Regions from separate parts of the Ensifer sp. VA4 genome, predicted to be linked through region 3. Evidence: predicted binding sites of a transcription regulator. Region 3 holds the regulator's gene; each other region holds the start of a gene.
The links. The regulator LexA, encoded in region 3, represses DNA repair genes until DNA is damaged. The targets are predictions, from matches to a motif close to TGTTCNNNNTGTGTTCNG.
Positions count from the first base shown of each region.

Region 1 (5,073 bases), on a different contig from region 3:
CCGGCGTGTCGATGCCGTAGAAGTCCGGATGGAAGATCATGGGGCTCGCGACGCGGATATGCACTTCGCGCGCACCGGCGTCCCGCATCATCTGCACGATCTTCACCGACGTCGTGCCGCGCACGATCGAATCGTCGACCAGAACGACGCGCTTGCCGGCGATCATTGCGCGGTTGGCGGAGTGCTTGAGCTTGACGCCGAAGGCGCGGATCTGCTGCGTCGGCTCGATGAACGTTCGGCCGACATAGTGGTTGCGGATGATGCCGTATTCGAACGGAATGCCGCTCTGCTGGGCATAGCCGAGGGCAGCCGGCGTGCCGCCGTCCGGCACCGGAACGACCACGTCGGCCTCAATCGGCGATTCTTTCGCGAGGTTGATGCCCATGTTCTTGCGCGACACGTAGATGCTGCGGCCGCCGACGACCGAATCCGGCCGCGCGAAATAGACATATTCGAACAGGCAGAGCCGCTCGGGCTGCGTTATCTCGGGCTTGCGCGCATCGATGGTGATCGAGCCGTCAGGCTGGATCTCGCAGATGATCACTTCGCCATTCTCGACGTCGCGAACGTAAGTTGCGCCGATGATGTCGAGCGCGCAGGTCTCGGAGCAGAAGATCGGCTTGCCATCGAGCTCGCCCATGACGAGCGGGCGGATGCCGATCGGGTCGCGTGCTGCGATCAGCTTGGTGCGCGTCATCGCCAACATCGAATAGCCGCCTTCCATCTGGCGGATGGCGTCGATGAAGCGGTCGGAGGAGGAGGCCTGCTTGGAGCGGGCGATCAGATGCAGGACGACTTCGGTGTCGGAGGTCGACTGACAGATAGCGCCGTCGGCGATCAGTTGCCGGCGGAGGGTGAGGCCATTGGTGAAGTTGCCGTTATGGGCAATTGCGATGCCGCCGACTTCGAGCTCGGCAAAAAGCGGCTGGACGTTGCGCAGCGCCACTTCGCCTGTCGTCGAGTAGCGCGTGTGGCCGATCGATATGAAGCCCGGCAGCTTCGCCAGCGTCGCCGGATCGGTATAGTGGTCGCCGACGAGGCCCATACGCTTTTCGGTGTAGAACTGCTTGCCGTCGAAGGTGACGATGCCGGCCGCTTCCTGGCCGCGATGCTGGAGCGCATGCAGGCCGAGCGCCGTCAGCGCCGCCGCGTCCGAATGCCCCAATATGCCGAAGACGCCGCACTCTTCGTGTAGCGTATCGCCTTCGAGTTCATCGTGGATTTCCATGGATCTCAGATCGGTCATCACAGTCGCCTTTGCTCCGTACCGGTGCGCATATCGTGATCAGGCCCGCCGTCTTCAAGCGATCTTAGCTGAAAACGGCTGCAAGCGTTATTCCCCAAAAGGACAAAGCCCGCGGGGCGGGCTTTGTCGGCAAATCGTTCCTGTCTCAGCCGTTGGTGGCCGGTGCGTCGTCGGCAGGCGCCTGCTCGGGCGTCGTCGACGGCGCCTGGCCGGGGTTGGCCGCCGGCGCTTCGCCTTCACCTTCGCCGGTCGTGTCCTTGCCGCGCAGACGGTCGAGAATGGTGGCGTCGGCTTCTTCAGGCAGCAGCGCGATCAGCTTGTTGCCGAGATTGTCGAGCAGCGGCTTCGATTTCGCCTGGGTGACCCAGGTCGGCTGCTGCTGCGGAGCCACGAGCCAGTTGAAGAACAGCATGGCGACGACCACCAGAAGGATGCCGCGGGCGGCACCGAACAGGAAGCCAAGGGTGCGGTCGAGCGCGCCGATGCGGCTGTCGATGATGAAATCGGCAATCCGCATGGTGATGAAGGAAATGATGATCAGCGCGACCAGGAAGATCACCGCCGCCGATCCGATCAATGCGACGGTATCGCTGTTGGTGTACTGCTTGGCGTAGGGCAGAAGCTGCGGGTAGAGGAAATAGGCGGCTGCGGCCGCACCCACCCAGCTCGCGACCGAGAGCACTTCGCGCGAGAAGCCTCGAACCATGGCCAGGATTGCGGAAAACAGGGCGACGCCGAGAACGATACCGTCGAGAATTGTAATGGGCATTTTGTCCTTACTCCGGACCCGGTTCGTCCGGGTCTCCTCAAGCCTATCCGCCATCGGCCCTGCCTGATGTTACAGCGCCGCGCGTCTCATTAGACGCGCAAAGGTCGCTGTACCACTTTGATGTGCTGCATGTTTTTGTCCTTTGATCGGCTACGATCAAAGAACACATGCAGTAGGGCATTTGCAGCCTTTTCGCGGCCCCTACAGCGCCGCGCGTCCTTTCGGGCGCGCAAAGGTCGCTGTAGCACATAGACCTGCTGCCTAGTTTTGCCCCTAAATCGATTCCGATTTAGGGAACCATGCAGTAGGGGCGGTCTGCGGCATCCGCTTCCTCAGTCTGCCTCTTCCACCGGCCTCAGCGCGTTTCGCGATCCCGCGATGCGCGCCACCAGATCCGGCAAACTCTCCATTTCGCTCCATCGGCCATTGCCGTTTTTCGGCAATTCGGTGGAAGCGAATGGCAGCACCGCCTGCGAGAACCCGAGTTTCTCGGCTTCTTTAAGGCGTTGTGCGGTATGCGCAACCGGCCGGATGGCTCCCGACAAGCTGACTTCGCCGAAATAGACGCAATCTGCTGGAAGGGCAAGCCCGGCAAGCGACGAAACCAGTGCGGAAGCCACAGCTAGATCGGCGGCCGGCTCCGAAATGCGGTAACCGCCGGCGATATTGAGATAGACATCGTGCTGGCCGAGCCGAACGCCGCAATGGGCCTCGAGTACGGCGAGGATCATCGACAGCCGGGCGGAGTCCCAGCCGACGACGGCGCGCCGCGGCGTGCCGAGCGAAGTCGGCGCGACGAGGGCCTGGACTTCGACGAGAACAGGGCGCGTGCCTTCCATGCCGGCAAAGACAGCCGCGCCCGGCGATTTCTCGTTTCGCTCGCCGAGAAACAGCTCGGACGGATTGGCCACTTCGCGCAGGCCCTTGTCGGACATCTCGAAGACGCCGATCTCGTCGGTCGGGCCGAAGCGGTTCTTGACGGTGCGTAGAATGCGATAGTGGTGACCGCGGTCGCCTTCGAAATAGAGCACCGCATCGACCATGTGCTCGACGACGCGCGGGCCGGCGATCTGCCCCTCCTTGGTGACATGGCCGACGAGAACGACGGCGGTTCCCGTCTGCTTGGCAAAGCGGATCATCGCCTGCACGCCGGTCCGAACCTGGGTCACCGTGCCGGGCGCCGAATCGACGATGTCGCTCCAGAGCGTCTGGATCGAGTCGATGATGACGAGGTCCGGACGTTTGCCCTCGGCGAGCGTCGCGAGGATGTCCTCGACATTGGTCTCCGCGGCAAGCAGCACGTCGCTGTCAGCCGCACCCAGGCGCTGCGCACGCAGCCGCACCTGCGCCACCGCCTCTTCGCCGGAGACATAGATGACGCGGTGCTTGCGGCGCGATAGTGCTGCGGCCGCCTGCATCAGCACCGTCGATTTGCCGATCCCGGGATCGCCGCCGACGAGCAATGCCGAGCCGCGCACGAAACCGCCGCCGGTCACCCGGTCCAATTCCGAAATTCCGGTCTGGACGCGGGGTGCATCTTCGATATCGCCCGAAAGCGTGGTGAGCGCCACCGGGCGTCCCTTCTTCGGCGCGCGCGACGGACCGCCGCCGATGCCGGCCGTCGGATCCTCCTCGACGATAGTGTTCCACTCGCCGCAGCCTTCGCATTTGCCCGCCCAGCGGGTGTGGACGGTGCCACAGTTCTGGCAGATGAATTGTGTGCGGGCTTTCGCCATCGGCATCGACTTTCGAAATCTGGAGGGCCACCGGCGGCCGCGCGGGGCGATGCCGTCAGTGACAGGAGATTCACCTTTGTCGTCACATAATGCCGCGAAACGCGGAACAAAAGGTGAATTTTAGCGAAGGCCGCAAGGAATTTGCGGCAAAGCCGTGTCATACGGCGCCGACATAGTTCCTGATGTAGCGATGTCCGAGGCTGGTCAGCAGTTCGTAACCGATCGTACCGCCGGCGCGCGCAACGTCGTCAATGGCGATGTTGCGGCCGAAGAGCTCGATGTAATCGCCCGGGCGTGCTGCGCCCGCCGGAAGGTCGGTGACGTCGAACAGGCTGAGGTCCATGGTGACGCGACCCACATGCGGCACGCGCTTGCCGTGCAGGAAGCCGAATGCCCCTGATGGTGTTGCCTGCCGCAGAGTCACGCCGCCGCCGGAAACCGAGCGATGGTAGCCATCGGCGTAGCCGACCGCGACGGTGGCGATGCGGCTGTCCCTGTCGAAGCGGGCGGAGGCGCCGTAACTGGCCGTGCCTCCGGCGGCAACTTCGCGAATCTGGATGATCCTGGCTTCGGCGGTCACGACAGGCGTCATCGGGTTGACGGCATCGTTGACCGCCTCGCCGCCATAGACGGCAATGCCCGGTCGGGTGAGCTCGAAGTGATAGTCGGCGCCCAGGAAGACGCCGCCGGAGTTTGCAAGGCTGGCATCGACACCCTCGTACGCAGCGGTTGCCTCGCGGAAACGCGCGAGCTGGTAGGCGTTCAACGGATGCTGCGGTTCGTCGGCGCAGGCGAGGTGGCTCATGACCAAGACGGGCGAGAAGCTTGCGGGCCGCGCCGGGTCGTTGGCAAGCGCCACGGCGGCCTCGACCGAGAGGCCCAACCGGTTCATGCCGGTATCGACATGCAGGACACAGGGGTGATCACCGCGTTCGGAAAGCGCGGCCATGAACACCGCAAGCTGTTCCTCGGAATTGATGATGGGCACGAGATCATTGTCGAAAAAGAGCTCTTCGTTTCCCGGCCACATGCCGGCGAGAATGTAGATGCGGCCCTCCGGAACGAGTGGCCGCAGCTCGGCACCTTCCTCGGCATTGGCAACGAAAAAGTCGCGCGCGCCGGCCGCATAGAGGGTGGGGGCGGCGTGTTCGATGCCGAGCCCGTAGGCGTTCGCCTTCAAGACCGCTGCCGCCCGCGCCTTGCCGGAGAGGGCATTCATCGCCCGCCAATTGTCGGCAAGCGCACCGAGATCGATGGTGAGGCGGTTGGAGGCGGAAAGGAATTCGGGAGGAAGCATGCCGGACACTCTGCGTGGACGATAC
Region 1 is NZ_JBVQPO010000005.1:331,424-336,496, reverse strand. It holds gene purF (amidophosphoribosyltransferase) at 1-1,246, opposite strand, end outside; gene AC0C6X_RS11005 (CvpA family protein) at 1,392-2,015, opposite strand; gene radA (DNA repair protein RadA) at 2,348-3,751, opposite strand; gene alr (alanine racemase) at 3,909-5,048, opposite strand.
Region 1: radA (DNA repair protein RadA) is a predicted target of LexA. The motif match lies at 3,854-3,871, and genes of this name have one in related genera.

Region 2 (5,073 bases), on a different contig from region 3:
GGTGTCCTCTTCCGGCTACTGCGCATGGTGACGGGCAATCAGACCTTGCTGGCCTCGGCGCTGACGGCGCTCTTCCTATTGCCTTCGCTGATGATCGGCCGACTATTGCTGGGCGTCTTCGGCCTCATTCCGGGCTGATCGCGGTCTGGGAGATGCCCTCAGGGACCTCGGCCGTCAGTCAATAATCCACCTGAAGGAAATAAAGCCCCTCGGGCGGTGCCACGGGGCCGCAGGCCTTGCGGTCGCGCGCTTCCAGCGCCGCCTGCAAGTCGTCCGGCGTCCACTTTCCCTCACCGACCAGCTTCAGAGATCCTGCGAAGGAACGGATCTGGTTGTGCAGGAAGCTCTGCGCCGTCGCGCGGATCTCGATGACGCCGCCGACAAACGCAACGTCGAGCCGGTCGAGCGTGCGCACCGGGCTCGTCGCCTGGCAATGGGCGGAGCGGAAGGTGGTGAAATCGTGATGACCGACGAGGCGCTGCGCACCCTCGTGCATCGCCTCGTGGTCGAGCGGCTTCGGCACCCACCAGGCCCGCCTGGCTTCGAGCGCCAGCGGCGCCGGTCGTGAAATGATCCGGTAGAGATAGTGTCGGCGCAGCGCCGAGAAGCGCGCGTCGAACTCCGGCGACACTTCTTCGGCTTCCAGGATCGCCACCCGCTCGCCGGCAAGCCCCAGATGTGCGTTCAGCGCGTTGCGCAGCGTATAGGGTTTCCATGGCCGCGTGAGATCGGCATGCATGACCTGGCCGCTGGCGTGGACGCCAGAATCCGTACGGCCCGCGCCGCGGATCGAGACGGTCTCGCCGGTCAAGGACAGGATCGCCTTTTCGATCGCTCCCTGCACGGATTGACCGTTGTCCTGCCGCTGCCAGCCGACATAGTCCGAGCCGTCATATTCGACGGTCAGCTTGAACCGCGGCATCAGCCGACCCTCGTACCGGCGGCCACCGGCGTTCCACGCAGGAAGTCGGCGGCGCCGAGCGCCTTGCCGCCGGCGCGCTGCAGGCGTGTAAGCCGCACCGCACCTTCGGAGCAGGCAATCGTGAGGTTGTCGTCGAGCACCGTGCCGGGCTCGCCGGAGCCTGGAGCCGGCTCGGAGTTCAGCACCTTGATGCGTTCCGGCTTGCCGGCGATCCCGAGCTCGAACCAGGCACCCGGGAAGGGCGACAGGCCGCGGATATGGTCGTGCACCTCGCGGGCAGGACGGGCGAAGTCGATGTGGGTTTCCGCCTTGCTGATCTTCTGGGCGTAGACGACGCCTTTTTTGGCTTGCTCCGTCAGCGGCAGATCGCCGGCCGCGAGCTTCGCCATCGCCTCCCGCATCAGGGTAGCGCCGACCTGCATCAGCCGGTCGTGCAACTCGCCCGCCGTCATCGTCTCGCCGATCTGGACCGCCTTGGTCAGCGCAACCGGGCCGGTGTCGAGCCCCTTGTCCATCTTCATCACCATCATGCCGGTCTCATGATCGCCGGCCATGATCGCGCGCTGGATGGGCGCCGCCCCGCGCCAGCGCGGCAGAAGCGAGGCGTGGCCGTTGTAGCAGCCGTATTTGGTGCCGGTGAGAATCGCCTCTGGCAAAAGCAGACCATAGGCGACGACCACGGCGACATCGGCGTCGAAGTCGCGGAAGGTCTGACGATCCGCTTCGTCCTTGAAGTTGACCGGTGTCAGCACGGGAACGCCCAGCAGCTCCGCCGCCTGGTGTACCGGCGATTTCTGCAAATCGAGCCCGCGGCGACCGCCCGGTCGCGGCGGCTGCGTGTAGACGGCGACGATCTCATGGCCGGCTTCGGCGAGTGCTGCCAGCGTCGGCACCGAAAACTCCGGCGTGCCCATGAAAATGATGCGAAGCGACAAGGCGGTGAACTCCGTCCTCTCAGTTCAAATTGCGCAATTCCGGACGGAAAACCGTTTCACACTTTTCCCGGAATTGCTCCAGAGATTCAGGCCCCTTCAAACGGGTTTCCCGCCTGCAAATCAAGCCCTCGGCGCGATATGTCTCGGCCGCTGCCCGTTCGGCGCCTCAGATCGCCTTCGCGCCGCGGGTCTTGGCGGCCTTGGTAAACTTGCGGATCACCATGTCGCGCTTGAGCTTGGAAATATGATCGATGAACAGTACGCCGTTCAGGTGATCGATCTCGTGCTGCAGGCAGGTGGCGAGCAGGCCATCGGCCTCGATCGTCTGCTCCTTGCCGTCACGATCGAGATGCTTGACGGTGATCGAAGCCGGGCGCTCGACCTCGGCGTAATAATCCGGGATCGACAGGCAGCCTTCCTCGTAAACCGAACGCGCATCGGACGAAGCGACGATCTCGGGGTTGATGAAGACCAACGGCGTCTTCTCCTCGCCCTCCTTCGATACGTCGAGCACCAGCATGCGCTTGGCGACACCGATCTGGATCGCGGCAAGACCGATGCCGGGGGCGTCGTACATGGTTTCGAGCATGTCATCGGCCAGACGGCGGATGTCCGCGTCGATGGTTTCGATCGGCGTGGAAACCTGCCGAAGCACAGGATCGGGAAGGATGATAAGCGGCTTGATCGTCATGCTGCTCCCATAGCCGATCTTTCCATCGGCGCGCAAGGAAATTGCCTTGCTGCCTGCGCCACCCGCTCGCGCTTCGCGTGGCGTTAACCGCTACACGCAAATGTTCTCGTTTTGATCTACACTTCACGAGAGAATCTGTTAGGTTTGGCGCATGGAACCTGCGCCCCTCCCTCTTGCCCAACCGCTGTTTTTCGTCGGCACTTTGCCGATCACCCTGGGCCATCTCGCGATTGCCGCCGGGCTTGTGATGATCGTCGCTGCGCTGATGGCGCTTGCGCGGCGGCGGGATACCCGCGACGAGGAGCGTCAGGAACAGATGGCGATGCTGCTTGCGGCGCAAACGGAGATGCAGGGACGGGTCGCCGCCATGGCCGAGGTTTTCGGCGCGCGCCAGGCGGAGCTCAACCAGACGCTCAGCCAGCGCATCGACGGCATGACGCACCGCATCGGCGCATCGATCACCGAGCAGACGAAGGCGACGCATGAGAACCTCAGGCGGCTTCAGGAGCGGCTGGCGGTCATCGACACCGCCCAGAACAACATCCAGTCGCTGGCCAAGGACATGGCCGGTTTGCAGGCGATCCTGTCGAACAAGCAGACGCGTGGCGCCTTTGGCCAGTCCCGCATGGAGGCGATCATCGCCGACGGGCTGCCGATGGGCGCCTTTGAATTCCAGACGACGTTGTCGAACGGCGCACGACCCGACTGCACCATCCGCATGCCGAACGGCCAGCCGCCGCTCGTCATCGACGCCAAGTTTCCGCTGGAGGCCTGGAATGCGATGCGCGATGCAGAAACCTCGGAGCGTCGCCAGCAGATCGCCCTGCTCTTCCGCCGCGACATGGAAACGCACATACGCGATATCGCCAGCAAATATCTGATATCAGGAGAAACGCAGGACACCGCCTTTCTCTTCGTGCCGTCGGAATCGATCTTCGCCGACATCCACGAGCACTTCGAAGCGATCGTGCAGAAGGCGCATCGCCAGCGGGTCGTGATCGTTTCGCCATCGCTTCTGCTGCTCTCGATCCAGGTGATCCAGGCGATCCTCAAGGATGCGCGCATGCGTGAGCAAGCGCATCTGATCCAGGGCGAAGTCGCCAGGTTGATGGAGGATCTGGGCCGTCTTGACGAGCGCGTGCGCAAGCTTCAGGGCCACTTCGCCATGAGCCAGAAGGATGTCGAGGACATTCTGGTTTCCTCCAGCAAGTTGACGCGCCGCGGCGCCAAGATCGAGGCACTCGAGCTCGAGGCCGAGGGTGGCACGCGGGAAGCAAGCGGTGAGCGTGCCGCTGTCGACAACCGCGTCGGGCAATTGCGCCTGCGGGTGGTTGACGAGGACTGACGCAGTCGGGCACTCTCCGCCCACTTTGCCAGCCAACAGGATGTTCACATGATCACTGTTTTTGGGTCCATCAACATGGACCTGATCGCCACCACCGCACGCCTTCCAAAGCCCGGCGAGACCGTCGCCGGAACGGGCTTCTCGACCGCCGCCGGCGGCAAGGGCGCCAATCAGGCGCTTGCCGCACGACGGGCCGGCGCGACGGTGCAGATGGCGGGCGCAGTTGGCGCCGACAGTTTCGCCGACGGCGCGCTGGAACTGCTGAAGGGCGCCGGCACCGACCTGTCGCTGACCAAGACGGTAAACGGGCCGACCGGCACCGCGCACATCCTCGTCGGTGGCGACGGTGAAAACGTCATCGTCGTCGTCGCCAGCGCCAATGCGACGGTCGACGAGGCCGATGCGGTGAAGGCCGTCGACGGCATGAAGCCCGGCGACACGCTGATGCTGCAGCTCGAAATTCCGGCGGCATCTGTCGAGAAGGCGCTCACCGCAGCCAAACAGAAGGGCGTGCGCTCGGTCATCAACATCGCCCCGCTGACGCCGGACGCAGCCCGCCTCGGCCGCATGGCCGATATCGTCATTGCCAACGAGACCGAGTTCGAACTGCTCGCCGGCAGGAGCGGCATCAACAGCGCCGAACGCGAGGAGGCGATGAAGGCGCTCCATGCCGAAACGGGGCAGACGGTCATCGTCACGCTCGGCGCCGAAGGCGTCGTCGCCGTGCATGAGGGCGAGATCCAGCGAGCCAAGGGCCTGAAGATCGAGCCGGTCGACACCGTCGGCGCCGGCGATACCTTTTGTGGCTACCTCGCCGCCAGCCTCGATGCCGGCATCGCCTTCCCCGATGCGCTGCGCCGTGCGGCCGTTGCCGGTTCGCTCGCCTGCCTGAAGCGCGGCGCACAGCCCTCGATCCCGCTTGCTTCGGAAGTCGCGGCGCGCCTCTAGTTCGCGATGGGTTTGAGCCGGATCGGCCGGACACACAAACCAACGCTTCGCAAAATCGCGCTTGGCGCGGGCGGAAATCTGCCCGCGCTTTTTCTTTACCGCGCTCTCACATTACGTTGTTTTCGCCCCTCGAAATTACCGCTTGCGCAATCCAGACAGCCGATGTCGCGGAAATAAAACTTTGCGCGCAATTTTATCAAAGCAACAGGTAAAACAGCGTCCGCGTTGGCCC
Region 2 is NZ_JBVQPO010000002.1:86,890-91,962, forward strand. It holds gene AC0C6X_RS03360 (hypothetical protein) at 1-138, shown strand, start outside; gene truA (tRNA pseudouridine(38-40) synthase TruA) at 179-922, opposite strand; gene fmt (methionyl-tRNA formyltransferase) at 922-1,857, opposite strand; gene def (peptide deformylase) at 2,024-2,548, opposite strand; gene AC0C6X_RS03380 (DNA recombination protein RmuC) at 2,700-3,893, shown strand; gene AC0C6X_RS03385 (ribokinase) at 3,942-4,841, shown strand.
Region 2: AC0C6X_RS03380 (DNA recombination protein RmuC) is a predicted target of LexA. The motif match lies at 2,650-2,667, and genes of this name have one in related genera.

Region 3 (5,073 bases):
AGCACCCTGCGGCTCTCCTCGATGCGCTCCTTGTCGGTTTCGAGACCACCCATGGCGAGATAGACCCGGCGGTCGCCGCGCTGCAGCGAGGCGGCGAGCGAGAAGCCGAAGCCTTCGGCAAAACCGGTCGCCAGGCCGTCCACGCCGATATTGGCCGAGATCAGCGGGTTCTTGTTGCGCTGCAGGATCTTGTTCCACTCGAACTCCGGCTGCGAATAGAGCCGGTAGAGATCCGGATGGGCCTCATGGAGATGCCGAATGAGCGTTACCAGTTCGCTCATCGTGATCTGGTTGCCGGGATCAGGCAGCCCCGTGGCGTTGCGGAACGTCGCAACCGGCATGCCGAGCTCGCGAGCGCGCGCCGTCATGCGCTCGGCAAAGGCGCCCTCATTGCCGGTCATGCCCTCGGCAAGGATGATGCAGGCATCGTTGGCGAGCTGCACCGCCACGCCCTGCAGAAGGTCGGCAACGCGGATGCGGGATTTCAATGCGGCAAACATCGTCGAGGTGCCGGACGGGGCACCACCGGTACGCCAGGCGTGCTCGGACACGTCGAAGGTGGTTTCGGCGGAAAGCTCACCCTTGACGAGAGCCTCGGCCACGACTTCCATCGTCATCAATTTGGCGAGCGATGCCGGCGGAATCGGTTGGTTTTCGGCGCGCGAGAAAAGCACGGTGCCGGTTTCGGCATCGACCAGCAGGATCTGTTTTGCCTTGGTATCGAAGGCAGGCGCCGGTGTCTGCGCGAGTACGGCACCAGCAAACAATGCCACGCCGAAAAACACCGCCGAAAACATCTTCATGCGCATGGGAAACTCCGGTTTCCCCTTGGCCATAGCAGCGTGGTCATTTTGGCACAACGCCGCTTACGGTTATCGGACAGAACCGCTTGCTTTCTGGCGCTTCGCGTAATCGACAATCACCTGGGGGGTAAGCTGCTTCTTGTCGACCATGATCGCTTCAAACGGCGATTCGGCGTCGCTGACGCGAACTTCGTAATAGGCGGCCGCATAGGCCATGTTGCCGTCGGGCATCGGGATGAATTCCGGCCGCTCACGCGGGATCGGGCCGATCTCCGGGAGCACCACGAACTCGTTCAGCGACTCTGGCTGAGCGAACTGCGGCACGGGCGCGGCAAGTGCCGTCACCGGTTCGCCGACGTCAAGCGAAGCCTTTGCGGGAACGGTGAGCGTGCCGAGGCTCTGATTGCGGAACGGCTCGTTCGACGCAACCATCACGCCGGTTGCGATCTGGCCTTCCGGCATCACGCTCGGGCCCCGTTCGCCCTTCTGGACATAGGAAGCCATCAGATAGGGCATGTCGTTGCCTTCAAGCGGCGCGCGGCCGACATATTGTACGCGCACTTTCGCGCTGCCCTTGCGCTTGATGTCGAGCATGTCGGCCGTCTTCGAGGAAACGTCGATGATGCGGCCGTATTCATAGGGGCCACGGTCGTTGACGCGCACGATCACCGACGCGCCATTTTCCATATTGGTGACGCGCGCATAGCTCGGCAGCGGGAATGTCGGGTGCGCGGCGGACAGGTGCGCCTTGTCGTAGACCTCGCCGTTGGCAGTCAGGCGGCCGTGAAACGCCGAGCCATACCAGGAGGCGACACCGGTCTTGTTGTAGCCGAAGTCCTCCTTCGGCTGATACCACTTGCCCTTGACTTGATAGGCCTTGCCGACCTGGTAACGTCCGCCGCCCTTCGGAATACTGTTTCCAGTCGCAACGCGCGGGCTCGCCTTCACGCCATAAACGGATTCGGCGAAGTATTCCTTGCTGCGCGACTTGGACTTCTTGATGCTCGACGTGGATCCGCAGGCCGCAAGCGTTACGCACAGCATGGGGACTGCCGCAAGGCGCAGTCCCTTGACCAGATATGCCGCATTTTTACTGGATGTCATCTGTCCCACAACATCGATCGAATAAGCCGTACTCGAAACCTTCCGCTCATGCCCCCAGCGGAAATCTCGGCGTCCCGAAACGGAACAGTCGATCAAACATGACAGCAACACGGCAAAAATGCGAACTCATCCACAGATCAACGCCGGATTTCATGCGTTATGGTTTACAGATGGTTACCGGCAGAGCGGGCCCGCGCTCTAATACCGGGCCACCGAGAAAATCCTTCGGCGATGCATCTTAAATCTTGCAAAGCGACGGAGCTTCGCGCAATAACGCCGTGCCCGAAAGCCGTTAGCTGCCGGCTTCAGGCAAGGACAGGTGGCCGAGTGGTTTAAGGCTCTGGTCTTGAAAACCAGCGTACGGGAAACCGTACCGTGGGTTCGAATCCCACCCTGTCCGCCATTCCCCCTTGGAAATACGCTGACGCCGCCCCCCTTGCCGCAGCGCGCCGCTGCTGCAAAGCCCTGCGGCCTTTGCGCGTCGGGCACGTGACGTAAAACAGCCACAGCTTACACTCAAAGAGCTGTTGAACACGTCAGAGTGATCGCCAGGCTTGCTGGACACCGGAACGAAAGCGCGGTTCACATCGTTAACCGCCCCGTAGTCCCACCCTTGCATCAAAGTGGACGATCACCGTGCTCGCCGCCCTCCTCCTCGCTTCGATAGTCGCATCGCCCAATATGCCTGACATCAAGCTCAGCGCCGCCACGGTTGACGAACTGCAGACCGATTTCGAAACCGCCGTTCCCTGCCATCAGATCGACGGACGCAAAGTGTGGAAGGGCGCGATTGCGTTCTACATCCAGTCGTTCGTCTATGACGGCGACACAGCTGTTGCGACCGATGCGGCGGACGCCGTGCTTCCCGAAGACAACACCCCCGAGACGGTGAAGGAATTCGAAGACGCCTGCTCCAGCACGCAGCCGGCCTAAAGCGAAGAGCGTTCGGATGAACGCACGTCGCTTTAGTACCTTCCGCTTACAGCGATTCCACCTGAACACCGGATCAGCTCGCCTGCTCCACGAAAACGATCACGAATCGTTCGAATCAACCTCACGGTCTCGCCATGCGCCACGCCGCAGGCCCTATTTCGCGCACTCAAACCCGCTTTGCTCCCGTAAAAGTGACCGATTGATACGCGCAGACGCGTCAATTGCCTGAATTCACGGAATTTTAGGCACTTGCAGAACACATATGGAACAGATAGTGTCTGTTCTTGATTTGTTTCACGCTTCTGGAGCGACGTGCCATGCTGACCCGCAAGCAACAGGAATTGCTTCTGTTCATTCACGAACGCATGAAGGAGTCGGGCGTCCCGCCATCATTCGATGAAATGAAGGATGCGCTCGAGCTGGCGTCGAAATCCGGCATCCACCGCTTGATCACGGCGCTCGAAGAACGCGGGTTCATTCGCCGTCTGCCGAACCGGGCCCGTGCGCTCGAGGTCATCAAGCTCCCGGAAGCCTACGCATCCATCCAGCAGCAGCAGCCGCGCCGCGGCTTCTCCCCGAGCGTGATCGAGGGAAGCCTCGGCAAACCGGCAGCACCTCCCCCTGCTGCACTGCCAAAGCCGGCGCCAGCGGCTGAAAACGCTTCGGTGTCCGTGCCGGTCATGGGCCGCATCGCTGCAGGTGTGCCGATCTCGGCCATCCAGAACAACACGCATGACATCACCGTTCCGCTCGACATGCTCGGCAACGGCGAACACTACGCCCTCGAAGTCAAGGGCGACTCGATGATCGAAGCCGGCATCTTCGACGGCGACACGGTGATCATCCGCAATGGCAACACGGCCAATCCCGGCGATATTGTCGTGGCGCTCGTGGACGATGAGGAAGCGACGCTGAAGCGCTTCCGGCGCAAGGGCGCGTCGATTGCGCTCGAAGCCGCCAATCCCGCCTACGAGACACGGATTTTCGGACCCGATCGGGTGAAGATCCAGGGCAAGCTCGTCGGACTGATCCGCCGCTACCACTGACATCCGGACAAGATCTGGAACGGCAGCTCCTTTCGCTGCCCAATATCTTCTCCGGGACATCGGCGGCGTCTGCGTATCTTGTATAGGGTCCGGCAAACGGCCTGGGAGGTTTGGCTCCCAGTCGAGTTGGAGCGCCGCCTGTCACTCTCGGATGGCGTCGTATATGACGGCTTCGGGTCTATGGCGCGGAAAACCGCAGGCAATCCGTCGCCTTCACTGGCTTCTTGGCGCATCGTGGGCGTTTATAGCCCGGCCAGCGATTGGGCTATGATGCTCGACGGGCATCCTTCTTCTCGACGAGCAGCAGTACCGTCGGGTTTACGTCCTCGCCAGTTCTCGGGAATCTCGGACCACTACAGCGGTTGCATGGCTCGCCTGCTTTAGTGCCGAGGCCATCTTCACCAACGCCCAGCAATCACAGTCTGACCGGAGGTCGAGGGCTTTCTGGCCCACAAGTGGGGGCTGACCGGGAATCTCAGCGCAGGGCACCCGTATAAGAGTTCTCCGGCCTAAAATGAGGGCCACGCCTCGCGTATCTCGTACGGAGCTTCAAGAACGGCTGTTCGATGCATCGGTAGCTGAGTGCTGCGATCGGCAGGAACAGCACAAAAGCCAGCAGGGAACACAGAAGCGAAAGCCCAAAGGGCAGAAGACCAAGATACTGCGTCACCATTTTTGCAGCGGGGCCATAGTACCAAAAGTGAAGCAGGTAGATCGAATAGGAGACCGTGCCTACGAAGGAAATCGAGGCCGATAGCCGTTTAGGCAAACTCAATTTCGATCCGTCGTAGGCGGCGATCATCACGGCGTAGAACGCGGCCTCGGCGGCGGGAAGATAGATCCATACGGGCGATGCTTGAGGCCCATAGAAACCGCCGCTGATGTTGAACCAGTGGTAGAAGGTGACGAACGCCATGGCGACCGCAAGGACTGCCAAGGGCCGCACGCGTTCACCTCGGAAGAGATACCAGACATATATCCCGGCAACGAACTGGTCGAAGTGACCGATGATTGTCCAGTACGCGGTTGGATGGATTTCCCAGCCGGTTATAAACAGGCTCAGGCGCAACACGACCGCCGTAAAGATCAGGATCAAGGCCACCAATCGCCGCAGGAAGAGAATTGCGGGAAGGATCAGATAGAAGTGCCATTCTACGGCGATGCTCCAAGCACCGTTCGGCCACCTT
Region 3 is NZ_JBVQPO010000006.1:312,114-317,186, forward strand. It holds gene AC0C6X_RS12875 (D-alanyl-D-alanine carboxypeptidase family protein) at 1-809, opposite strand, end outside; gene AC0C6X_RS12880 (septal ring lytic transglycosylase RlpA family protein) at 873-1,907, opposite strand; tRNA gene AC0C6X_RS12885 (tRNA-Ser) at 2,221-2,310, shown strand; gene AC0C6X_RS12890 (hypothetical protein) at 2,544-2,840, shown strand; gene lexA (transcriptional repressor LexA) at 3,158-3,886, shown strand; gene AC0C6X_RS12900 (acyltransferase family protein) at 4,362-5,073, opposite strand, start outside.